DNA from 4 places in the Paenibacillus xanthanilyticus genome. Region 4 is predicted to be linked to each of the others. Evidence: predicted binding sites of a transcription regulator. Region 4 holds the regulator's gene; each other region holds the start of a gene.
What was found. Region 4 encodes Rex, which represses fermentation and respiration genes when NADH is low (regulators of the CRP and FNR family bind a similar motif). Its sites were predicted from a motif close to TTGTGAAATATTTCACAA; they were not measured.
Positions count from the first base shown of each region.

Region 1 (6,073 bases), on a different contig from region 4:
GAAAACACGGCCGGCAGGCGGAAAGACGCATCTCGCGCGGGACGGCGTCGATAACCCTTAATTAACGCATGCAAAGATGATAGTATTAAGAGAATTGGCATATACACAACACAAACGTATATAGACACTTTTTGTATACCTATCATCAGAGGAGGACTTTTCATGGCCAAACGCATCGACGGCTTCAGCGACTGCGCCAACGCCGAAGGCTGTCCGGTCGAATTCACGCTGGACGTCATCGGCGGCAAATGGAAAAGCGTGCTGCTGTACCATCTCATCGGCGGCACGAAACGGTTCAATGAGTTCCGACGCATCTGCCCGAATATTACGCAGCGGATGCTGACGCTCCAGCTCCGGGAGCTGGAGGAGGACGGCATCGTCCACCGCGAGGTGTACCAGCAGGTGCCGCCGAAGGTCGAATATTCGCTGACGCCGTTCGGCCGCACGCTCGAGCCGATCATTATGAGCATGAAGCAATGGGGCGAGACGTACCGTGACCGCGCCGAGCTTAACGCCGTGCCGGAGTAGCATGACAACGCAAAGAGGCCGCCCGCAAAGGCGACCTCTTCTTTATAAGCGGCTTGTATTGCGGCGCTCTTAGTGAGCCAACGCGAACAGACCGTGGATATGCGACAGGTAGCGGATGTTGGACGCTTCCTTCATGAGCGTGGCCGGCAGACCTTTCAGGTGCGTTTGGTTGCCGCCGATCATGCCGATCGCGTCTTTGCGTCCGAGGCTGCCCAGCGTACCGGAGAACACCGGCGTGAACACGTCTTCGACGCCGCCTTTGAACTTCACCGCCAGGTTGTAGCCGACGACTTCGCCCATCTGCCAAGCCAGCTGCGCCGTTGGCGGATATGGACGCGCCCCTTCGCTCGGGATGACGACCGCGCTGTCGCCAGCGAGGAAGACGTCCGGGTGCGAAGTGGAGTGCAGCGTGTCGGTAACAGTCGCGCGGCCGCGGTTCACTTCGATGCCGCAGTTCGCGACAACGGCGTTGCCGCCTACGCCGCCCGTCCAGACGAGCGTGTTCGTTTCGATCGTTTGGCCGTCCTTGAGGGAGACCGTCGTTTTCGTCATTTCCGTAATCGCCAGACCCACGAGGAATTTCACGCCGCGTTTCTCGAGCGACTTGTAAGCACGGTCAACGAGGTTTTGCGGGAAGCCGGCCAGGATGGACGGACCTGCTTCGACACAGTACAGCTCGATGTCGTTGAAGTCGATGCCTTTCTCACGGCAGAGGACCGGCAGCTTGTCGGCGAATTCGCCCACGAGCTCGATGCCCGTCAGACCGCCGCCGCCAACCACGATGCGCGCGTCAGCTTTGTTGCCCGATGCTTTGTAAGCGTCGAGGCGAGCTTCCACGTGCGCGCGGATGCGGTTCGCGTCGTTGACGGATTTGAGCACGAAGCTGTTCTCTTCGAGACCCGGAATGCCGAAGAACGCCGTCTCGGAACCAAGCGCGATAACGAGTGCATCGTACGAGTATACGACGCCGCTTGCCAGCTCCACGCTCTTCTGGTCCGGCTTGATGGACGCGACGGTGTCGATCACCAGGTTCACGTTCTTGCCGCGAAGCAGCTTCTCAAGCGACAGGGATACGGCTGGCTCGGCGATGCTGCCTGCAGCCAGACGATGCAGCTCGGTGATGATTTGGTGCGTCGGGAAGCGGTTCACGAGCGTGATCGTCGCTTCTTCGGCCGACAGATATTGACGTGCCGTCAATGCGGTGAGCAAACCGCCGTAGCCGCCGCCAAGAATGAGAATTTCTCTGGACATGTTTATCCCCCGTTCCTTACAGTTTGTTCCGGTCGCGTTCTGCCATAGCGTTCAGGAACGCCTGCGCAAAACGGAGCGTTTTTTGGACTTGCGGATCTTTAAGCATTTTCAGCATGCCGAACAAACCGATCGATGCCGTCTCGACTTGCGCGCGGTCGTTCGCTTCGATGGCCGCAGCCGCGATGCCCTTCGCCTTGTCGACAACGGGAGTCACCATTTCGCCGAAGCCGCCCATCATGTCATTGATGAGCACTTGGTCCGTCGCGATGCTTTGCGCGAAATCATACGCTTTGGTCATCATGGTGACCATTTCCGCCAGTTTCGGCAGGTTCTCCACCAGAACGGTTAGCGATTCTTGAACCTCCGGCTTGATCAGCTGATCCAGAATATCCAACTGCTTGCTGGCCGACAGCTCAGCCGTTTGTACAGCTTCAGGTGTTGACATTAGAAACGTCCTCCTTTACGGAAAATCACGGTTTGGTTGCCAGTTCGCGTGCCTGCTTCGGCCTGTTCCGGTTACGGCCCAAGCGCCTTGTGACAGTTTTCACATAAAAAACCAGACGAGTCTGATCTTCTAATATCGCGTTTTATTCGCGGTCGGAGAGCTCCGATCACGCTGAGCAGGCAAGAACGAAATTGAACCTTCTCTTTATTCTACACCTTTGAACAAAAGGTGAACAATAATTTTTTTCTTTTCGTACTTAATTTGTTTTAAAAACATCAAAAAATCCGCCTGAATCCCACTTAAAGGACAAAAACTTATTTCTTCCGGTCGCCGTCCAGACGCATCCGATTTTTTAACCGCTGCCAAATCGTGTAGAATTGATGGTGGCTAATCCTATATTTCAACTCATACCGATACTTCAGCTTCCGATTCATCATTCACCCCTTCTTTCGCGTTACGCTTCACGAATCGATAATAGCGAGCAAAGATGAGGGCTCCCTTCGCGCAAATTGAGCGCTGACTGCGTGTTTTTACATTTTCTTCACAAAGGGGGAAACGCTAATGCGAACACAAAATATCGCGCTGGTCGCCGTACTCGCGGCGATCGTGCTGGGCATACTTCTATTTCTGTTATGGGATCAAAAGGACGGAGAATCGAACCTACCCGAATCGCTGGTGACGACCTTTCACGAAGATGCCCGAACGACGCGGGCGTTCACGTGGTTCACGGATAACCCGAAGGCGGGCACCGTGATTCAACTTGTCGAAGGCAAGGCGACAAGCGCCGCGTTCGACGGCGGCAGCCGCACGATTATCGCGCGCACCGGCACGACGCAGCCGCTGGCCGAAGGAGGCTCCCAGCAAGGCGTGCACAAGGTGAACGTCACGGATTTGAAGCCGGACACGCGGTATACATACCGGGTCGGGACCGGTGAAGAAGGGGAATGGAGCGAACCCGCGCAATTCGCGACGGCCCCCGTGGAGACGGACGCCTTCACATTCCTGAACGTAACCGACTCGCAAGGCGCGTCGGAGGCGGACTTCAAGCTGTGGGGCACCACGCTGAGCCGGGCGTTCGACGTCTTCCCGGATTCGCGCTTCATCGTGCATAACGGGGATTTCACGGAGAATCCGAAAGACGAGAACGCATGGCGGTCATTCTTTGCCAGCGCGGCCGGCATCCTTCCTTCGGTGCCGCTCATGCCGGTGACGGGCAATCACGACGAGATCGAGGGCAACGCCGAACGGTTCGTGTCGCATTTTCACGCGCCGAGCAACGGGGCGGCCGGGTCGATCCCCGGCACGACGTATTCGTTCGATTACGGTTCGGCGCACATCGTCGTGCTGAACACGGAATCCAATCTGAAGGGTCAGATCGACTGGCTGCGCAACGATCTGGCGTTCACGGACAAGCCGTGGAAGATCGTCGCCCTGCACCGCGGCCCTTACGGAGGCAACACCTACAAGAAGCTGGACAAATGGGTCGAGGTGTTCGACCAATTCCAAGTCGACCTCGTGCTCCAGGGGCATAATCACGAATACAGCCGCTCTTATCCGCTGCGCGGCGGCAAAACCGTGGGCGACGGCGAGAGCCCCGTTCGCGATCGCGAAGGCACCGTCTACGTCGTCGCCAACACGGCGGGGCCTAAGTTCAACGAAAAGAAGGAGGACCTGTTCTACCACAAGGTTCACCTTCAGAACAACAAGCAGATGTTCGCCGGCATCACGATCAAAGGCGACTCGCTGCTCTACGAGGCGTACGACGTAGACGGCGTGAAGGTCGATGCGTTCGAGATTCGTCACTAACCCAAGAGACCCATGAGTACCCGCCCGCTTGAAAGACATCACGCCAAGAAGCCTCCGTCCGCATGGCAATTGCCGTGCGGACGGAGGCTTTTGTCTACAGTCTATTCAACCTGCGCCGTTAATCCGTCAGTTTCCCCTGTTGAAGCAGCTGGAGAATCGCGACGCTGGCCACGTCTCGGGTGACGACGGTCTGGCCGCGGAAGTAGGCGACCCCGCCCGACGTATCGCCGCGCAGAATGCCGGCATCCGTCACCGCCGCGATGCTTTCCGCCGCATAGCTCGGGAACTGGCTTTCATCGCCATAGGCGACGCGCGTAGGCGCGCCTTCGGCCGGCGCGATATTGAGCAGCTTGATCGCGCGGGCGAGCATGACGCTCAGCTGATCGCGCGTAATCGACGCATCCGGCGCGAACCGGCCTTCCGGCGTCCCGGTAATCAGTCCCGCTTCATAGGCGGCCGCCACGTCTTGGGCATACCACGCATCCTGCGGCACGTCCGGGAACGCTTGCTTGGACGAGCCCGACAGACCGAGCGCGCGCGCCAGCAGCGAGGCGAATTCCGCCCGCGTCACGGCCCGCTTCGGCGAGAACGCCGTTTTGTCCGTGCCGTTCACGAGCAGCTTGCCGGCGAGCGCCTGAATCTTCGGCTCCGCCCAGCTGCCGGCGATGTCGGCGAACTGCGTCTCCGCCTTCACGGCCGCGTACGTCGAGAAGCCCGGACGGCTGACGGTGACGATCGTCGTCCCGTTGTCCTGCGGCGCCAGCGTCGATGCCGCCGGGCGCAGCTTGCCGCCCTCTTCGTACAGCACGCCGGCCGTGTTCGGCTTCACGCTGCCCGGAATGGTGAAGGAGCGCTTCACGAGCGTGCTGAACGGAACGGATAGCGGCTTCGAGCCCGAAGCATCCGTAACGTTCACTTCGAAGGCGACCGGATCGCCGATGACGGTCAATCCGGATTCCGCCTTGCCGAATTGAGCAGCCTTATCCTTCTGAGGCGTAATGACGAGCTGCAGTCCGCTCTCGGCGGAAAGCCCTTTGACGAGCGACAGCGGCAGCGCGAGCGACGAGCCCCCGCTGCTCAACAGCAGCGTGCTGCCCGATGGCGCGCCGGCGAGAATCGCCGTCTGCTTCGCGGTCAGCGTCAGCTGGGCGCGCTGCCCTTTCTCCGCCGCAAGCTGCACGATGATCGAAGCCGGCGAAGCGCCCGCCTGCTTGATCGCCGCTTCGAGATCCGCATCCTTCACGGTCGCAAGCGACGCGCCGTCCTTCTTCTCTTCCGCCGCGGTCAGGCGCACCTGCTGCTGGCCTTGGCCCACGACCGCGTTCGCGGATGCGTCAAGCGCGGCCGGTGCCGGAGGCGTCACGACCGGCGGCACGTAGCCGCCGCTTGGCGGCGTGACCGGCGGTGCCGGGGTCTCGGCGACTTTGAGCGTCGCGGTCGCTTGATAGGCTGAGCCAAGCGTGTTGTTAGGCAGGACGCCGATCGCATCGATGACGAGCTTGTACGTTCCAATCTTCAATTTATGGCGGATCGGCTTGCCGTCTTTGTCTACGTCGAGCTTGTTGTCGCCGTCCGCATCGCCTTCATACGTTCCGTCGAGATCCTCGAATCGGATCGTGCCGGGCTTGATATACTGGAGGTTGTTTTCCTCGTCGCGCTCCTGCCTCGAGGCCAACACGCCTACAAGCTTGTTCTTGTCATCGTAAGCGAGTACTTCGATGTAATTCACGTCCGCAGCCTTCAGGTCGAAGCTCACGTCCGTCGTATCGTTCTTGCCGTCGCCGTCCGGCGTGATCGTCTCCGGCGTGACGGCGACGTTCCGCAGGTTCAGCTCGGATGTGTCGGCCACGCGGAATTCCGAGAAGGCCACATATTCGGCGCCCAGCTTGTTGTCCGGCGTAATGCTCAGGGCGTCGACCACAAGGCGATACGTCCCTTTCTTCAAGTGATAAAGAATCGGCTGGCCTTTGTCGTCCACGTCGATCTCCCCGTCTCCGTCGACGTCGTCGATGTAGGTGTCACCGACGTTCTCGAAGACGCGGT
Region 1 is NZ_JBHUHA010000002.1:2,700,113-2,706,185, forward strand. Features, by position in the region: gene ACFSKT_RS29310 (winged helix-turn-helix transcriptional regulator) at 163-528, shown strand; gene ACFSKT_RS29315 (NAD(P)/FAD-dependent oxidoreductase) at 598-1,779, opposite strand; gene ACFSKT_RS29320 (helical membrane plugin domain-containing protein) at 1,796-2,224, opposite strand; gene ACFSKT_RS29325 (hypothetical protein) at 2,539-2,661, opposite strand; gene ACFSKT_RS29330 (purple acid phosphatase family protein) at 2,786-4,030, shown strand; gene ACFSKT_RS29335 (S8 family serine peptidase) at 4,149-6,073, opposite strand, start outside.
Region 1: ACFSKT_RS29320 (helical membrane plugin domain-containing protein) is a predicted target of Rex. The motif match lies at 2,312-2,329, and genes of this name have one in related genera.

Region 2 (6,073 bases), on a different contig from region 4:
GGTTGCGTCCAATGACGCTCTTCGGCTTCACCAGCTCGATGCGCGGCAGCTTCGCGGCGCGTTGGTAGAGCGCCTCCGTCGAAATGCCGATACCCGGCACGATGGCGCCACCCAAATAGTTTCCGCCGTTGTCGATATAATCAAACGTGGTCGCGGTGCCGAAGTCGACCACGATCAGCGGCGTGCCGTATTTCTCGATGCCGGCAACCGAGTTGACGATCCGATCCGCCCCCACTTCCCGCGGATTCTCGTACCGGATGTTGAGTCCTGTCTTAACGCCCGGGCCCACGACGAGCGGCGCTTTATGCAAGTATTGCTCGCACAGCTGCTCAAGCGTCCGCATCAGCGGCGGCACGACCGAGGAAATGATGACGCCCTCTACGTCTTTCACGCTCACGCCCGCGATGCGAAACAAATTATGTATAAGCACGCCGTACTCGTCCACCGTCGAGGAACGGTTCGTGCTCAGCCGCCAGTGATGCAGCAGCGTCTTCTTATCGTAAATACCAAGTACGATATTCGTGTTGCCTACGTCTACAACCAGAATCACTGACCTTGGCCTCCCTTTTTCTCGTTCAGGTCCAGACTGATGTCGAGCGACTGGAACGAATAGGTGAGCGCGCCGACCGAAATGACATCCACGCCCGTCTCTGCGATGCCGCGGATCGTCGTCAGGTTTACGCCCCCCGATGCTTCTACAATAACATGAGGGGACTGCGCTTTGATACGGGAGACGGCTTCGCGCATGAGATCCGGCTGCATATTGTCCAACATGATGATATCGGCGCCGCTCGCGAGCGCTTCGTCCACCTGCGCGATCGACTCCGTCTCCACCTCGATCTTCATCGTATGGGGGATTTGCCGGCGCGCGGATTCGACGGCTTCGCGGATGCCGCCCGCCCCTTTAATATGATTATCCTTGATCATGACCGCGTCGTAGAGGCCGAACCGATGATTGGCGCCGCCGCCCACGCGGACGGCATATTTCTCGAGCAGCCGATGGCCCGGCGTCGTCTTGCGGGTATCGACCAAGCGCGTCGGAAGACCGCCCAATGCATCCACGTAGCTGCGGGTCTTCGTCGCGATACCGGACAGCCGCTGCATGAGGTTAAGCGCCAGACGCTCCCCGGTCAAAATGCTATGCGTGCTGCCTTCCACCTCGATGATGACCTTGCCGCGCTCGACGGCTTCGCCATCCGCCGCGTACGCCTGGAAAACAAGCGTAGGATCGACCGTATCGAATACAAGCCGCGCGACCGGAATGCCGGCGATAATGCCGTCATCCTTCATATGTATAACCGCCTTGGACTGTCGGCCCGCGGGAATCGTCGACCAGCTGGACACATCCCCAGCGCCGACGTCCTCGGCCAACCAGGCTTTGATCTGCTGCCGCAGCGCATCGGCGTTGCCGCCGATCGCGGACAGGTCGCTATTCATCATGCTTCTCCGTTACTCCTTTCGATAACCCGTGTTCCCGGTGAAGCAGCGTATGGGTACGCCATGCCCGGTCGTCTCGCTCCGGAAAATCTTCCCTGTAATGCGCGCCCCGGCTCTCTTCCCGGGCAGCCGCCGCTTCCGCAGTCAGCATGGCGCAGGTGAGCAAATTCGCAAATTCGTACTCCTCGCGCGTGCGCAGCACCTGCTGAAAGAACGGCAGTTGGCGTTTTAGCTCCTCGAGGCCTCTAGCCAGGCCTTTGCCATCACGGCGCAGGCCGACGTTCCGGACCATCACCTTCTGCAGCTTGAGCCGCTTCTCGACGACTGCCTGCATCGGCGCGTGCGTCCGCTGCAGCGAAATCGGCTGATCGCAAAGTCCTGATTGCAGAGGAGGCAGCTCGTTAATGCGCTTCACGATGCGTCGGCCGAACACGATCGCCTCCGACAGCGAGTTGCTCGCCAGCCGGTTCGCCCCGTGCACCCCGGTGGACGAACACTCGCCGCACGCGAACAAACGGGGAATATTGGTCTCGCCATGCAAATCGGTTTTTACGCCGCCCATCATATAATGCGCGGCCGGGGCGACCGGAATCCAGTCGGTCGTCAAATCCAGGCCGTACGTGAGACAAAACTCGTAAATCGTCGGGAACCGGTGCTGCACCATCTCCGGCGATTCATGGGTAATATCCAAATACACAAAGGTCGACTTCGTCGCTTCCATCTCGCTGACGATCGCCCGGGCCACGACATCGCGCGGCGCAAGCTCCAGCTGCTCATGGTAGCGATCCATGAAACGCTCCCCGCGAATATTGCGCAGCACCGCACCTTCGCCTCGCACCGCTTCCGAGATAAGGAAGCGCGGCGCGCCCGGATAACAGAGCGACGTCGGGTGAAACTGAATAAACTCCATGTCTTGTATGTAAGCGCCTGCGCGATAAGCCATGGCGACGCCGTCGCCCGTCGCGACGTCCGGGTTGGTCGTATAGCGATAGAGTTGGCCCGTGCCGCCCGAACAGAGCACGGTTGCTCTGCCCCGCACGTACAGCCGGCTGCCATCGGGCTTCTGCACGATCGCGCCGCTGCACTCGCCGTCTGCCGTCACGAGATCAATGACGAAATGATCGTCCCAGACTTCGATTCTCGGCTCCGCCGTCGCTTTCTCCGACAGCGCGCGCACGATCTCGTAACCGGTCGCGTCGCCGTTCGCATGCAGGATACGCCGATGACTGTGCGCGCCTTCTTTGGTCAGCTCGTATTCGCCATTCTCCTGGTCGAACTGCGTGCCCATTCGAACGAGATCCTCGACCCCTCTGGGCCCCTCATGAACGAGGACGTTCACGGCCGTCTCCGAACAGAGCCCCGCTCCTGCGATGAGCGTATCGTGAAGATGATAGGCCGGGGAATCGTCCTCGGCGATAACCGCGGCGATCCCGCCCTGGGCATAACGGGTATTGCTGTCCATGAGCGACTTCTTCGTAATCATGAGCACGTCGTGGGTCTTGCTTGCCTTAAGCGCGGTGAATAAGCCCGCAATGCCGGCACCGATGACGAGGACGTCTTTCTCGACGACAGGGAGCTCGGATAAATCGATATCAACTAAATAACGTGGGATCATCGGGTCTCGTCGTTCCTTTCTTATGGAAAGAGAGTAGCGCATGCTACTTCACCTGTAACATGCGCTCCAAGGATAAACGGGCTTTATCTGCGACTTCTTCCGGCACGTAAATCTGCGGCTGCATCGTCTCCAGACATTTCACCAGCTTCTTCAAGTTGTTGACCTTCATATTCGGGCAAACGAGATATTTGGTCGCGAAGTGGAACGTCTTGTCTGGGCTGTCGAGTCGCAGCTGATATCCCGTGCCGTCTTCCGTTCCCACGATAAACTCTTTATTTGGCGATTCTTTGCAATATTTAATGATGGCGGTCGTGCTGCCGACGAAATCTCCGAGTGCCACGACTTCCGGACGGCATTCCGGATGGACGACAAATTCGGCATTCGGATACTTGGCTTTCATCTCTTCCACGTCTTTGACGGTCAGCATATCATGCGTGTTGCAGTAGCCTTCCCAGATGATCATTTTCTTGTCGGTTTTTTGCTGCACGTAGTGGCCGAGGTTCTTATCCGGCACCCAAATGATTTCGTCCGATTCGACGGAATTGACGACGCGTACCGCATTCGCCGACGTACAGCAAATATCGGTCTCGGCCTTAATCTCGGCAGACGAGTTAATGTACGTCACGACGGTCGCGTTCGGGTGCTGCGCCTTCAGCTTGCGAAGACCGTCGACGTTGACCATGTCCGCCATCGGGCAGCCTGCCCGTTCGTCGGGAATGATGACCGTCTTGTTCGGGGCCAGAATCTTCGCGCTCTCGCCCATGAAGTGCACGCCGCAGAAGACGATGACATCCGCGTCCGTCTGCGCCGCTTTCTGTGCCAACAGGAAGGAATCTCCGCGGAAATCCGCCACTTCCTGTATTTCGTCGCGCTGATAATAATGAGCGAGTATGATGGCATTGCGTTCTTTCTTTAATTGCATCAGGCGTTCGCGCAGCTCCCGATTCTGTTCGGCTTTGCGCTCGAGTGCCAATGCTTCCATGTCGTGACCTCTCCTCTTTTTCCACTTTGTGAACAGATGCACAAACTTATCGATAAGAACAGATATAGTGTGAACCATCTCGGGGAAATTCATTTGATTAAGAATTAATTTACACAAGGCTCGAAGGGCTGTCAATAAAGTCCCCATAAGAAAAACCCCCATGCCTTCGCGTAATCGAAAGCATGAGGGTCTACAGCAACCAGGATGAACCATTTTGGCTTGAAATGGGTATCGTCGTCCAAAGAACGCTTAGCGTTTGCCCGGATCGTACGGCTCGCCCAGCGCGCCTGGCGCACGGGAACGGCCTACGGCAGCCGCGAGCACAATCAGCGTCAGCAAGTAAGGCAGCATGTAGAAGAATTCCTCCGGAATCTGCTGCGAGAACTCGAACAGCTGCGCGAAGTTGCGAAGCGAAATCGCGAAGCCGAAGAAGATCGCCGCGCCGGCCGCGCCGAGCGGGTGCCACTTGCCGAAGATGACGGCCGCCAAGGCGATGAAGCCTTGACCGGAAATCGTATTATGCGAGAATGTGCCCGTCGTCGTCAGCGTAATCGTCGCGCCCCCAAGACCTGCCAACACGCCGCTGAGCAGCACGCCGATGTAACGGTACTTGGTGACCGAGATGCCGACCGTATCGGCGGAACCCGGATGCTCGCCGACCGCGCGCAGACGCAGGCCGAATGGCGTCTTAAACAGGACGAACCAAACGATCGCGATCATAACGATGCAGAGATACGTGGTCGGATATGCCGTAAAGAGACCTTCGCCGATCAGCGGGATGTCCGACAGACCCGGAATCGCGTATTTGGAGAACATCTCGACGGAGTTCGTCTCGCCTGCCCCATCGTACAAGCTCTTCACCAAGTACAGGGAGAAGCCGAGCGCCAGGAAGTTGATGACCGTACCGACGACGACTTGGTTCGCCTTGAACGTGATGGTCGCCAGCGCGTGCAGCAAGGCGAAGATCGTGGCGAAAATCATCGCCGTCACGATGCCGACCCATGCTGCGGACAGTCCGCCCATACCGCTGCGCGCCGCATAATCCGCGCCGACCGCCGCCGCGAATGCGCCTGCCGTCATCAAACCTTCCAATCCGATGTTGACGACGCCGGAGCGCTCCGACAGCAAGCCGCCGAGCGCCACGAAGATGAGAGCGGTCGAGAACACGAGCGTCGTGTTCATTAATTGACCAAGAATTTCGATTACGTTCATGTGCGTGACGCCTCCTTGCTGCCATCAGTCGGCTTGTTTCTACGGAAGGAGAACGGCTTCATGACCATGCGCACGATGCCATGCGAAGCGATGAAGAAAATGATCGCGCCGATGACGATGCGCACGACTTCCGTCGGCACGTCGGCCTCGAAGCTCATGCCGCCCGAACCGTAAGTCAGGCCGCCGAACAGGATCGCTGCCAGCAGAATGCCGATTGGCGTATTACCGCCCAAGAGCGATACCGCGATGCCGTCGAACCCGTAACCCGGAGATGCCGACGAAATCGTTTGATAGCCAAAGACGCCGAGCACCTCGAAGGCACCGCCAAGACCGGCGAACGCGCCTGCAATGAACATCGATTTGACGACCGTACGGCCGACGTTCATGCCCGCGTAATGAGCCGCGTCCGGATTCAAGCCAACCGCGCGAAGCTCATAGCCTTGTTTCGTTTTCCAAAGCAAGATATAGAAGAGGAAGACGCAAATAAGCGCGACGATCGTACCGCCGTGCATACGCGCATGATCCATCATCTCAGACAACCAGCCAATGGACCAAGAGGCCGATTCATGAACTTCGTTGGACTTCTGCTGCCCTTTCTCGCTGAGCCACGTACCGATGACGTAGTTGGCCAAGTAGAGACCGATCCAGTTCATCATGATGCTCGAAATAACTTCGTTCACGCCGCGCTTGGCTTTCAGGTAGCCGACTATGCCGGCCCAAATGCCGCCAAGCACCGCTCCGCCGAGCATGGCAAGCGGCGCATGAAGAAACCAAGGAAGGTCCAACTTCACGCCGATGAGCGTCGCGCCCAGCATGCCCATGACGAA
Region 2 is NZ_JBHUHA010000002.1:2,924,433-2,930,505, reverse strand. Features, by position in the region: gene ACFSKT_RS30355 (type III pantothenate kinase) at 1-550, opposite strand, end outside; gene nadC (carboxylating nicotinate-nucleotide diphosphorylase) at 547-1,440, opposite strand; gene nadB (L-aspartate oxidase) at 1,430-3,052, opposite strand; gene nadA (quinolinate synthase NadA) at 3,096-4,034, opposite strand; gene ACFSKT_RS30335 (ABC transporter permease) at 4,284-5,246, opposite strand; gene ACFSKT_RS30330 (ABC transporter permease) at 5,243-6,073, opposite strand, start outside.
Region 2: nadA (quinolinate synthase NadA) is a predicted target of Rex. The motif match lies at 4,061-4,078, and genes of this name have one in related genera.

Region 3 (6,073 bases), on a different contig from region 4:
GTCGATCCCCGGTCGATGCCGAACGTGCGCATGAAGCCCGCGGCCGCGCTGGACATGCAGAACCGCCCGTTGTAATCGATGTACCGGGTTTGCAGGCCGACGCGCGCGAATTTACCGGTCAGGTAGCACTTCTCGTTCGTCATCGATACGCCGCTGAACACCGACAGCGCATCCGGGCCGTAACTGCTCCGCAGCGATTGAAAGTTGCGCACGATAAGGTCGTACGCCTCCTCCCAAGTGGCCGGCCGGAACCCTTCCTTCGTTCCGCGCAGCGACCGGTCGTCGCGAATGAGCGGCGTCATGAGGCGATCGCCGTGATTCGTCTGTTGGTAAGCGGTGACGCCTTTCGGACACATTTTGCCCAGCGTGACCGGCCAATCGTAGCGCGGCTCGACGCCGATAATCGTATTCGTGGACGTATTCACGCGCAGATTCATACCGCACTGCATGCCGCAATAGGAGCAGTGGGTCGGCACGAGTCGCTCGCCGGGATGATGTTTGTTCGCGATGGCCGCACGGGCGGCTCCGTTATCCTTTAGCATCCTGATTCGCCTCCTTCACGCGAAATTGATGGGTCGGGATGCCCGTGAACCGGGACATCCGGTATTTGCGGCGGCAGGGCAGACACAATTCCGCCAAGTGATCGCCGTCCTCGGTCTTGAATTCCAGGTTGTTCTGCTTGAGCACGTCGACGACGTCCCGCGACTGTTCGGCCGACACGAATTCCGTGCCGCATACCCGGCATGCTTTGGGCTCCGCCTCGCCGTAATGGTCGCGATAATTCCTCGCCAGCACGCTGAGCGGCCGCATCGGGATATGCGCCAGCTTGCCGAACGGCAGATAGAGCAGCGTCAGAATGACGGACCACTGATGGATCAGGGACATGACCGGATGGCCGAAGCCATGCAGGAAGATGTTGCTGAACGTCAGCAGCAGCCCCGTCACCGAGATGAACAACAGCAGGTACAGCGGCAGAAAATCGTACGCGAAGCTTTGCTCGGCCAGCGCCTGCTTATTGCGGATCCGCCGGTACAGCGCCATGCAGACGCCGCCGATGACCATGAACGCCGTAATATTGAGCGCATTGTAAAACAGGAACGCGATCCAGCCGTCCGCGGGTACCCGCATCAGATCGAGACCGAAGCCGACGACGGTGTAATAGCCGTTGTCCGCCATCGTGAAATACATCCACCCGAACACGAGCGGGAACGTCACGAACGCGGACAGGATGCAGCCCCAGCCGAGCAAAATATGCTGCAGCCAGCGGTACCAGCCCCGGTTCCAGATGAACCGGTGCACGACGAGATGATCCGCCGCCACGGCGGGCGTCGATCTCCGGAAGATCAACCGTACCCCCTTGCGGAGCAAAATACGGGTCGGCGGACGTTCCGCCCAAGCCATGAACCGATAGAAGAAGCCGCCGATAAAGACGACGGTGCCGACCATGTAGCCGTATAACGCCAAATCCAAGTGCGTAAAAAAACGCGATCCTATGTACATGAGCGCCGCCAACGCGCACACCGTGGCGAAGACGTTCCTCGCCCACCTTGAAGCAAAAGCTCGATTCATGTTCACTGCCCCCCGCCTCCAACGATTCTGTAAGTAGTAGAACACAACGCGAAACAGTCCCGCTGTGATTAATATCACGCGGGACCGCTATCGTTTCGCGAGAACTCGCCTTATGTCCTGGAACGGGCTTCCTGTACTCGGTCGCGCAGCTTGAACAGCGCGAACGCGCTCGCGAACCAGACCAACAGGCCAAGCAGCAGGCTGAACCACCACAATCCCGTGGCGCGCAGAGCGACGAGTACCGCGATGACACAGGCCGCGCAGCCCGTCATGCCGTACACGGAGCCGCGGGCGATCGCGGCGGCCTTATCCGAGCCTTGGCTGATCCCTACCATCATGACGGCCACGATCATGACGGCCGGGAAGGCTGCGAAGATACCGCCGAGCGCTTTCCAGGGAAGCAGCACGGAAGCGACGTAGCTGAGGACGACGGCAAGCCCGCCGAGGGCGAAACGGAGCAGCAGTTCTTTGGCTTTCATTGGAATCCCTCCTTCTTTACGCGCTGAACATCAAGTACGAAATCGCGACCGACGTCGTCAACCAGCCGAGAACCGACAAGGACAGGCCTTTCTTCCATCCTTTGCTGGCGCATAACATGCCGACCGCCACCGCGCATGCCACGTTGATGCCCATCCCGATCAGCGCGCCTTCGGATAAGGCGATCGACTTCGAGACGAGCGCATCGCCCGCATGGTCGAACCGGATCGTAAGCAGCGCGGCCAGGAACACTGCCGGGAACGCGGCGAATATGCCTCCGATGGCCCCGCCGACCCGTTTCGATATAAGGGAAGCCGCGGCGACGGCAGCGCCGCCGAGCACGAACCGCAGGATAATGGCCGTAAGCGATAAGTGAAGCATAAGGAATCTCCTCCGTTTAACGACGTGAATGAATAACGCGAAGAATGCTTTCTTACCAGAATGAACAAGGCAGGTTAATAGTAAGCGGTAGAAACAACCCTTCATCCCTACATCGTGAAATTTTTCACTTTCTTTGATTGACTTGATCCTACTCCTTCCACCTCCATAAGCGCTGTAACGTAAATCACAGCCTCTTCGCCCCCTTTCGCCGTTCCCTCCTCCCTGCGTTGTGACGGTTTGCCAAGAACGGTTGTTAATTTTCACCAACGACTGTGATTTATTTTACAGTGCGCCTCCCTTCGGCATTGGTATACTTTGGATCATCAAAGCACGGTGCGGCCCGCGAACGACAAGCGAAGGCACGCATCCGACGGGAGGTACTCGTTATGGCAAGAATTAATCAATGGAACCCCGAGAACGCCGAATTTTGGGCTAAAGAAGGCAAGCGTCACGCCACGCGCAATCTGTGGATCTCGGTCCCCTCGCTCATGCTCGCTTTTATCGTCTGGCAAATTTGGTCCGTGGTCGCGGTCCGGCTGAACGACGTCGGCTTCCAATTCACGGATAGCCAGCTGTTCACGCTTGCGGCAATCCCCGGTCTGGTCGGCGCGACGATGCGTTTCGTCTACACGTTCGCGGTCGGCATCGTCGGCGGGCGCAACTGGACGGTCATCTCGACCGCTCTCCTGCTCATCCCCGCGATTGGAATCGGCATGGCGGTTCAGGATCCAGGCACGCCGTATTCCATCATGCTGCTGCTCGCCGCGCTGTGCGGCCTTGGCGGCGGCAACTTCTCCTCGTCGCTGTCCAACATCTCGCTCTTCTTCCCGAAGAAAGAGAAGGGCACAGCGCTCGGCATTAACGGCGGACTCGGCAACATGGGGGTCTCGGTCGTCCAATTCGTCACGCCGCTCATTATCACGACCGGCACCTTTGCCGCGCTGTCCGGCGACGGGAAGCTGCTGAAGGACGGCGGACAGCTGTGGCTGCAGAACGCCGCATTCATCTGGGTCATCCCGATCGTGCTCATGACCGTCATCGCTTTCTTCGGCATGGACAATTTGCCGGGCGCCAAGCAGTCGTTCTCCAGCCAGTTCGCCATCGTGAAGCGCAAGCACACTTGGATCATGACCTACCTGTACGTTGCAACGTTCGGTTCCTTCATTGGCTTCTCCGCGGCGTTCCCGCTGCTGCTGAAATCGCAGTTCCCTGAGCATGTCTCGCTCGCCTTCTTGGGCGCCTTCATCGCGGCGGCGGCCAGACCATTCGGCGGCTTCATCTCGGATAAATTCGGCGGCGCCAAGGTGACGGCCATCACGCTGTTCGCCATGGGACTCGGCTCGCTCGCAGTCATCTATTTCATCGGGCAGGGCAGCTTCGCGGGTTTCTTGATCTCGTTCCTGGTGTTATTCCTGGCGGCCGGCACGGGCTCCGGCTCGACCTTCCAGATGATTCCGTACATCTTCCCGGTGAAAGAAGCGGCGCCGGTGCTCGGCTTCACGGCGGCCTTCGCCGCCTACGGCTCCTTTTTCATTCCGAAGCTGTTCGGCTGGTCCATCAACGCCACCGGCTCTTACGTGACCGCCTTCTACGTCTTCATCGGCTTCTACGTCGCGGCCATCGTGCTGAACTGGCTGTTCTATCAAAGCAAACGCGCCGAGGTCACCTCCTTCGTCACGGCGAAGGAACCGGCGGATCGGCCGAAAGCGGCGCATTAATGCGCATCCCCGAGACTTCGGCTTAATACGGCAAATAGGGTTAGCGCTGCATCTCGGATGCGGTCGCTAACCCTTTTCGCATGCTTGTGGCGGAACTAGTCCAACGCCTCATAATCGAACCAATCGAACTGCGCCGGCGTCCGCGACTCCGCGCCGTTGCCGGTGGCGTACATCGCCAGGATGACGCCCGTAAAACCGCCTGCCACTTCCGTCGCCAGCATCGCGCATTCGCCCCGGCCGAACCAGAACGGCTCCTCTTCGCCGCTTGCGAAGCCGAACGCGTAGTGCTCCCGATCCGCCCGAATCGTCAGCACGATCGACGCTTCGGTCCACGGCGTCTCATGCTCCACCTTCCACAGGCTTCCGATTCTTCTTCTGAAGATCACCTTGTTCTCGCCGCGAATCCGGGTCACCGCGATCTCGTAATGGAACCGCTCGTTCATGAAGACGGTCAGCCCCGCTTCTTCCCCGTCGCGCTGCGGCTCGAAATTCATCTTGGCGGAGGCGCGGCAGGCGAAATGCTGCTGTCTGCGGCCGACGAACGCCGGCGCGCCGCCGTCGTTCAAGGTAGCGGAGGTACCGCGCAGCGTCAGGCAGCTCGCTCGCTCCGCGAGCGTCCAATGCGGCGGATTCGGCGTGCGCAGCAACAGCCAAGCCGGCGCGAGCGACGCCGCTTCGAAGTGGTCCCGGACCGATGGCGCAGGAGGCGGACTTAGCGCTAGACCATCCGCCGCCATCGTTTCGAGGACCGTGCCGCCCTCGCCAATGACCGGCCAGCCGTCCGCCGTCCACGCGACGGGCGCCAGGAACGTCTCCCGGCCCAAATGGTGGCGCATCGGATAACCCGCGGGACGAATGCCGAGGAAGACCGCCCACCAATGTCCGTCCGGCGTCTGCACGAAATCCGCGTGTCCCGTCGCCTGGATCGGCCGCTGCAGGCTGCGGTGCGTCAGGATCGGATTATACGGGCAGCTCTCGAACGGACCGTCCGGCTGCGTGCTTCTCGCCACCGTCGCCATATGCCCGTACTCGGTGCCGCCTTCGGCGATGAGCAGGTAATGCCACTCGCCGATCCGATACAGATGCGGCGCCTCCGGGAACTGTCCGCCCGTTCCTTTCCAGACGAGCTTGATGTCCGAGAGCCGCCGTCCCGTTGCCAGATCGATCCGGCTTTGATAGATCCCCTGCCCGTCCCGATCCCATGAAGTCGAGAAGTAGACGGTGCCGTCGTCGCCGAAGAACAGATCGGGATCGATGCCCGGTTGATCGACGTAGATCGGGTCCGACCATTCCCCGCGGGGATGATCCGTATAGACGATGAAATTACCGCCGCCCGACACGTTCGTGGTCGTCATATAGAAGATGCCCTCGCGGAACCGGATGGTCGGCGCATAGATGCCGCCCGAGGTCCACGCCTTGCTCAGATCGAGCTGCTCCGGCCGCGTCAGGCAGTGGCCGATCGGCTCCCAATGGACGAGATCCTTGCTGTGAAAGAGCGGGACGCCCGGCGAATATTCGAACGAGCTCGTGACTAAGTAATAGTCCTCGCCCGATCGGCACACGCTCGGGTCCGGATGAAAGCCGCTCAGGACGGGATTGCGATAATGCATAGCCATGCTCCCCTCGTTAATATGGATGCTGCGCGTAATCTTTTCTAGCGCCTGTTCCAGCGCCTGCCAAGCGCGGGATTTGGTCTTGATCTTGCGATTAGGAAGAGCGATGATATCAGCATACGATTCCGGCGAAGGGAGCGAGTACCTTTGAGCAGCGTCTATTTGACTTGGTTCACGACCGACGAGCAGTTCCCGTTCTTTATCCAGTACGGCGGACACGACGAAGATACGGAGCTGCATCAGCACGTCGATTTTTCCGAGCTCGTCATCGTGCTGAACGGCCATGCGACCCATATCGTGAACAACGAAACCTCG
Region 3 is NZ_JBHUHA010000002.1:1,847,389-1,853,461, forward strand. Features, by position in the region: gene ACFSKT_RS25330 (molybdopterin oxidoreductase family protein) at 1-542, opposite strand, end outside; gene ACFSKT_RS25335 (hypothetical protein) at 529-1,569, opposite strand; gene ACFSKT_RS25340 (DUF3147 family protein) at 1,680-2,048, opposite strand; gene ACFSKT_RS25345 (DUF3147 family protein) at 2,065-2,427, opposite strand; gene ACFSKT_RS25350 (MFS transporter) at 2,814-4,145, shown strand; gene ACFSKT_RS25355 (glycoside hydrolase family 43 protein) at 4,241-5,755, opposite strand; gene ACFSKT_RS25360 (helix-turn-helix domain-containing protein) at 5,906-6,073, shown strand, end outside.
Region 3: ACFSKT_RS25345 (DUF3147 family protein) is a predicted target of Rex. The motif match lies at 2,540-2,557, and genes of this name have one in related genera.

Region 4 (6,073 bases):
GGAAGAAGCCCGGCAGTACAAGCCGAAGATCGTGATCATGGATGCCGGCAACAAACCGGTGGACGCCCATTATGAAGAGGTGCACGGCGTCAGCATTTAATTCGGCTGGTTGGGTTGTGTAACGAATGCCATGGAGTATGAAAAGCCTCCCCCGCGCAAAGAATGAGCATAACATTTCATTCAAATTCGACGCGTGAAGGTGGGGATGCAGGCGATGTTCCAGCATGTATTCGCAACGATGCACGAACTGCTTGACGAGATCATGGTACATTTTGGCAGCGCCGAACTCGATCAAAAGAAGCGGTACTTCGAGCAATTATCCATGCTAAAATCAATGAGCGACACCTTTATTGAAGAATGGCTTCAATTCGAGGAGAAGCTGGCCGAATTCCGTAATACGTACCGGGACGCGCCGGATGGGGGCAAACCTTCCGGCGTACCGTCTGCGGCTGTCGGACCGCCAGTTGCGCCTGTCGGCAAGCCCGAAGGCGATAAGCCGGCGAATGGGCTTTCATCCCAGCCAGCTGTGCCCAAGCAGCCGGTTATGCAAGATCCCGGCAACGAAACGGGATTAATGGTTAAAGGGCAGGGGTATTTCAAATTATTCATGTTCAAAGAAGCGGCTGACCACTTCGAGCAAGCGGTGCAAGCAGCCCCGGAGAACAACATGGCGCGTCTGTTTCTTGCGATGACGCATATGCATCTTCAGCAATGGCAGGAGGCGCAGCGGCATTTTCAACTGCTCGTCGAGCTGACCGATCACCCCAAGTGGCAGGCGCTCGGATATAACGCGCTTGGCTGTATTCAAGCGGTACGAATGAATTTGGAGCAGGCGGAACGTTATTTCTTGAAGGCGCACGAGACTGACCCGGCTTTTACCGACCCTTTATCGAACTTGAAATCATGTCAGAAGCAAGACGGGCACTTATCTCTTTATTTCGGTAGCGGGCAGCTTTAGTTTGCGGAGAGGATCGAGTAGCGGAAGATGAACTATGCGGTTTTGGATCTTGAGACGACCGGCCATGGGGCCGGCGATGAAATTATACAAGTCGGGCTGGTGCTGCTTGACGAGGAGATGCAGACGATTCGGTCGTACAGCAGCTTCGTCAAGCCGACCATACCGATTCCAGCCTTTATTACGCAGCTTACGGGCATCGATGATGAGATGGTAGTCGATGCGAAACCGATTGACGAAGTGCTGCTCGAAGTGATCCCGCTGCTGGACGATGCGGTTCTGGTCGCCCACAACGTTGGTTTCGACGCCGGCTTCTTGAACCAGGCGTTGGATCGAAGCGGATATATGACTTTCGATGGACGGAGATTGGATACGATCGATCTGCTTCGCATCCTATACCCGACGCTCACCTCGTATCAGCTGGGCTCGGTCACGGAGCATTTCGGAATCGTACACGATCAGCATCACAGGGCTGATAGCGACGCAATGGCAACCGCCGAACTGTTCGCGGAATGCTACCGCAAGCTGGAGCGATTGCCGCTGTTGACGCTGCAGCGCATTGCATCGCTGCTGGGAGACGCCATCGACGATACCGGTTGGTTCGTGAACGAGATTGCGATACGCAAAGAGACGATGTCCACCGTGGATTCGGATGCCTATCAATATTTCAGGCAATTCGCAATGCAAGCGGGCGATTGGACGGAAGAACAATCGCCCCGCGAAGGCGAGGATATTCCGGTCGCGGATTGGACGTTCGACCAATTTTTAAGCGGACTCAAAGAGAATATCAAGGCGCTCATTCCCGGCTACGAGGAACGAGAACCTCAAAATATAATGTTCGAAGAGGTGCTGGCCGCGCTTGAACAGAACCGGCACCTGCTTATTGAAGCGGGCACAGGAACGGGCAAATCGCTCGGCTACCTGATTCCCGCTCTGTTTTATGGTATCCAGCAGGATAAAAAGATAGTCGTCAGCACGCATACGATTAACCTGCAGGAACAATTGCGTCAACGGGACTTGCCTTTATTGCAGCAGGTGATGCCCGCTCCGTTCCGGGCAGCGATATTTAAAGGACGGGGCAACTACTTGTGTCTTCGCAAATTCGAAGGCAAGGTGAATATGCACGATTTTGCTTCCCCGACCGAAGACCGCATTACGGCTTCGCAAATGGTCGTGTGGCTGTCGGAGACCGGACATGGTGACCAAGAGGAACTGAATTTCGGCAACAAAGGGTCGGAATTCTGGGGAACGGTCGCCAGTGACGCCGATTCCTGCCTCAATCGAAGCTGTCCTTGGTTTAAGCGTTGTTATTATCATCGCGCGAAACAGGAAGCGAATTTGGCGGACGTCGTCATTACGAATCATTCGATGCTGTTCACCGACATCCGCGCAGACCACCGGCTCCTTCCCGGTTATGAGCATTTAATCGTGGACGAGGCGCACCATCTCGAGGAAGTGGCAGGCAAGCATCTGGGCACCCAAATTTCGTATTTGTCCGTGCAGCATCCGCTTGTCCGATTAGCCAAGGACGCGCGCAACGGGCAACTGGTCAGCCTCATTCACAAGCTTGCGGGAGAACCCTCTGACAAATCGCTTGCGTGGCGGGAGAAGATCGACGAGATTTTGCCGGATTTCGGCGATTTGCGGGACGATTGGGACCAATTATTCGAGCTGCTGTACGCAATGATGGGCAGCGGCCAATCCGATTCAGCAGAGACGGGACAGCTGGTGCTCCGCTTGCGCCATGGCAATTTGCCGAAAGGCTGGGGCGACGCGCAAATCGTGGAGGAAAGCATTCACGGGCATTTGAGCAAAATCGTGCGAACGCTGGATAAAGTGTTCGGTGAAATCAAAGACGAAGTCGACGACTCGGCGATCGTCGCGATGGTGACGGACTTGAGCGGGACGGTCAAGGATTTGACACGGGCACGCGACGAGCTTCGCACCTTCATGAAAGCCGACAAGGCTGATATGGTGTATTGGCTGGAGGGAAACACGAATTTCAGGGCAAAATCCATCCATCTTTATGCCGTGCCGGCCGATGTCAGCGAGCAGCTGCGCACCCACTTCTTCGACGCCAAGAAAAGCGTCGTGCTTACATCGGCGACGCTATCGGTGCAGAAGTCGTTCCAATATGCGGCGGAACAGCTCGGGCTCGGCGAAGACGAGAAGAATGGCCGACTGAAGACGGTTCAACTTCCGTCTCCGTTCAACTACAGAGAACAGGCGCTCGTTGTCATCCCGCGCAATTTGCCTGTATTGAAGGGGGCGGCAGGCGATCCTCACTTTAACGAGCTGCTGATCAAGTCGCTTGCGGATACGGCGGTCGAGACGAAAGGACGGATGCTCGTGCTGTTCACTTCGTACCGGATGCTGAAGCAGGTATACGATCCGTTGAAGGAACTGCTTGCAGCAAGCGGCATTCAGCTGATTGGGCAAGGCATCGACAGCGGCAACCGGAGCAAGCTTACCAAGCGGTTTCAACAGCAGGCCAAATCCGTACTGCTGGGCACGAGCAGCTTCTGGGAAGGCGTCGATATCCCCGGCGATGCGCTGACGTGCCTCGCGATCGTCCGACTTCCGTTCCAGCCGCCGAATCATCCGCTCATCGAAGCGAAATCCGAAATGCTGCAGCAGCAGAAGCAGAATCCGTTCATGAAATTGTCGGTGCCGCAAGCCGTTATCAAGTTTAAGCAGGGCTTCGGCCGGCTCGTCCGCACCTCGAAGGACAAAGGAATCGTGCTCATCTATGATACGCGCGTAATCGATACCTACTATGGCAAATACTTTCTTTATTCGCTGCCGGGTCCGAAAATCGAGACGATGCATTTGGATCAAATCGTGCCGCGCATCCGCGATTGGCTATCCACCAAAGCAGGAGAGGAGGTCCGCACATGACTAAGACGTTCAAAATTTCCGAAGCCGTCGTTCGCCGGCTGCCGGTCTATCTTCAAGTGCTCGGCGATTTGCACAAGCGCGATATTCAAACCGTCTCTTCCCAGGAGCTTGGTAACAAACTGGACTTGAATCCGGCGCAAATTCGTAAGGATTTGGCCTATTTCGGAGAATTCGGACGCAAAGGCATCGGCTATGACGTTTCGTATTTGATCGAGAAAATCAGGCAAATTTTGAAGTTGGATCAGCCGCTGAGCGTCGGGTTGGTCGGCGCTGGTAATTTAGGCCGCGCGTTGTGCAATTATAATACGTATTTGAAGGATAATATGAAAATAACGGCGGTATTCGACGCGCATGCGCCGATCGTCGGCACGAAAATCAACAGCTTGACCGTACTGCCCATGGATAGTCTGATCGAGAAAGTGAAAGAACTGAACATCCGAATCGGGATTATTACGGTCCCTGCATTCGAAGCGCAGAACGTGGCCGATCGATTCGTGGCGGCAGGCGTCGAAGGGATATTGAACTTCGCGCCTGTCATCCTGCGCGTACCCGAACACGTTCGCATTCACTACGCGGATTTTACCCGGGATCTGCTCAGTTTGGCGTACTATTTGGAGAAAGAAGGAGAGACCGAGAATGAACCGGTTGTGGATTGAGAACGGCACGTTCGTCACGATGGACGATAATCAGCCTTGGGTGAAAGGTCATATGGTCGTGGAGAACGACCGCATTACATACATAGGTGAGGCAGCGCCAACGCCGATTCCCGAAGGGGCGGAACGCATCAACGGCCAAGGTCTGGTTTTCATGCCGGGACTGATCAATACGCATGCGCATTCGGCCATGTCGCTGCTGCGGGGGTATTCGGACGACGAAGCGCTGCAGGTGTGGCTGCAGGATAAAATGTGGCCGATGGAAGGCAAGTTCAACGACGAAGACGCGCATTGGGGGAATGCCCTGGCCGTGATCGAAATGCTGAAGTCCGGCACGACGACGTTCGTGGACATGTACGACCGGATGCCGATTTTGGCCAAAGTCGTGGAGCAGTCGGGGATGCGCGGCGTGCTGACGCGCGGTGTGATCGGCCTCTGCTCGCCGGCGGAGCAAACCGCGAAGCTCGAAGAAGCGAAGCAGTTCGCCAAAGAGTGGAACGGTCAAGCAAACGGACGGATTCGGACGATGCTTTCGCCGCATGCGCCTTACACGTGTCCGCCGGATTACATTGAACGTATTGTAGCCGCGGCGCATGAGCTGGATGTGCCGCTTCATACCCACATGTCCGAATCCGCGGCAGAAGTGCAGCAGAACGTCAACGATTACGGTACCCGTCCGGTGGAGCATCTAGATAAGCTGGGCTTCTTCTCGCGGCCGTCGCTCGTGGCGCATGCCGTGCATCTGAACGACGACGAGATTGCGCTGCTGGCCGAACGCCGTGTGGCGATTTCCCACAACCCGGCGTCGAACCTGAAGCTGGCGAGCGGCATCGCGCGCGTGCCGGAGCTGCTGAAGGCCGGTGTGACCGTGTCGCTTGGCACCGATAGCGCGGCGAGCAATAACAACTTGGATCTGTTCGACGAGATCCGCATCGCGGCGCTGATCCATAAAGGCGTATCCGGCGATCCAACGGCGATTCCGGCCATGGAAGCGCTGCGGATGGGCACGGTCTATGGCGCCCGGGCGATCTGGCAAGCGGATGAGATCGGCGCGCTGAAAGCCGGCATGAAAGCCGATTTTATTGCCATTAATACGGAACAACCGCATTTTTACCCGCAGACGGAAATCGTCTCGCATCTCGTGTACAGCGGCTCCGGCCGCGACGTGCAGCATGTCTGGGTCGATGGCCGCCAGGTCGTGAAATCTGGCGTGTGCACGCTGCTCGACGAGCAGAAAATTATGGCCGAGGCACAACGCGCGTTTGAAGGGTTGCTGGCCCGTTAATGCGGACCGTACGACGCAAACGTCTTCCGTTTTGGACGCCGGTGCGAATTGCGTTATTCTCAGCGGTCGTCGCGGTGACGCTGCTGATCGGCCTTAACGCTTATTACATGCACGTTCAAGGCCCGCGGTGGAAGGAAGAGAACCAAGCGAAGTGGCAAGCCAAACAGATGGCCGGTCTTGTCTCGACAAAGGATGCCTACAAGTACGTGTGGGATACGACGGCTTGGGTTGTCGAAGGGAAGGACGCGGATGGGGACGATGCCGTCGTCTGGTTGACCGGGG
Region 4 is NZ_JBHUHA010000001.1:1,967,124-1,973,196, reverse strand. Features, by position in the region: gene panD (aspartate 1-decarboxylase) at 1-100, shown strand, start outside; gene ACFSKT_RS08150 (tetratricopeptide repeat protein) at 215-958, shown strand; gene dinG (ATP-dependent DNA helicase DinG) at 986-3,853, shown strand; gene ACFSKT_RS08140 (redox-sensing transcriptional repressor Rex) at 3,850-4,509, shown strand; gene ACFSKT_RS08135 (amidohydrolase) at 4,490-5,791, shown strand; gene ACFSKT_RS08130 (cell wall elongation regulator TseB-like domain-containing protein) at 5,791-6,073, shown strand, end outside.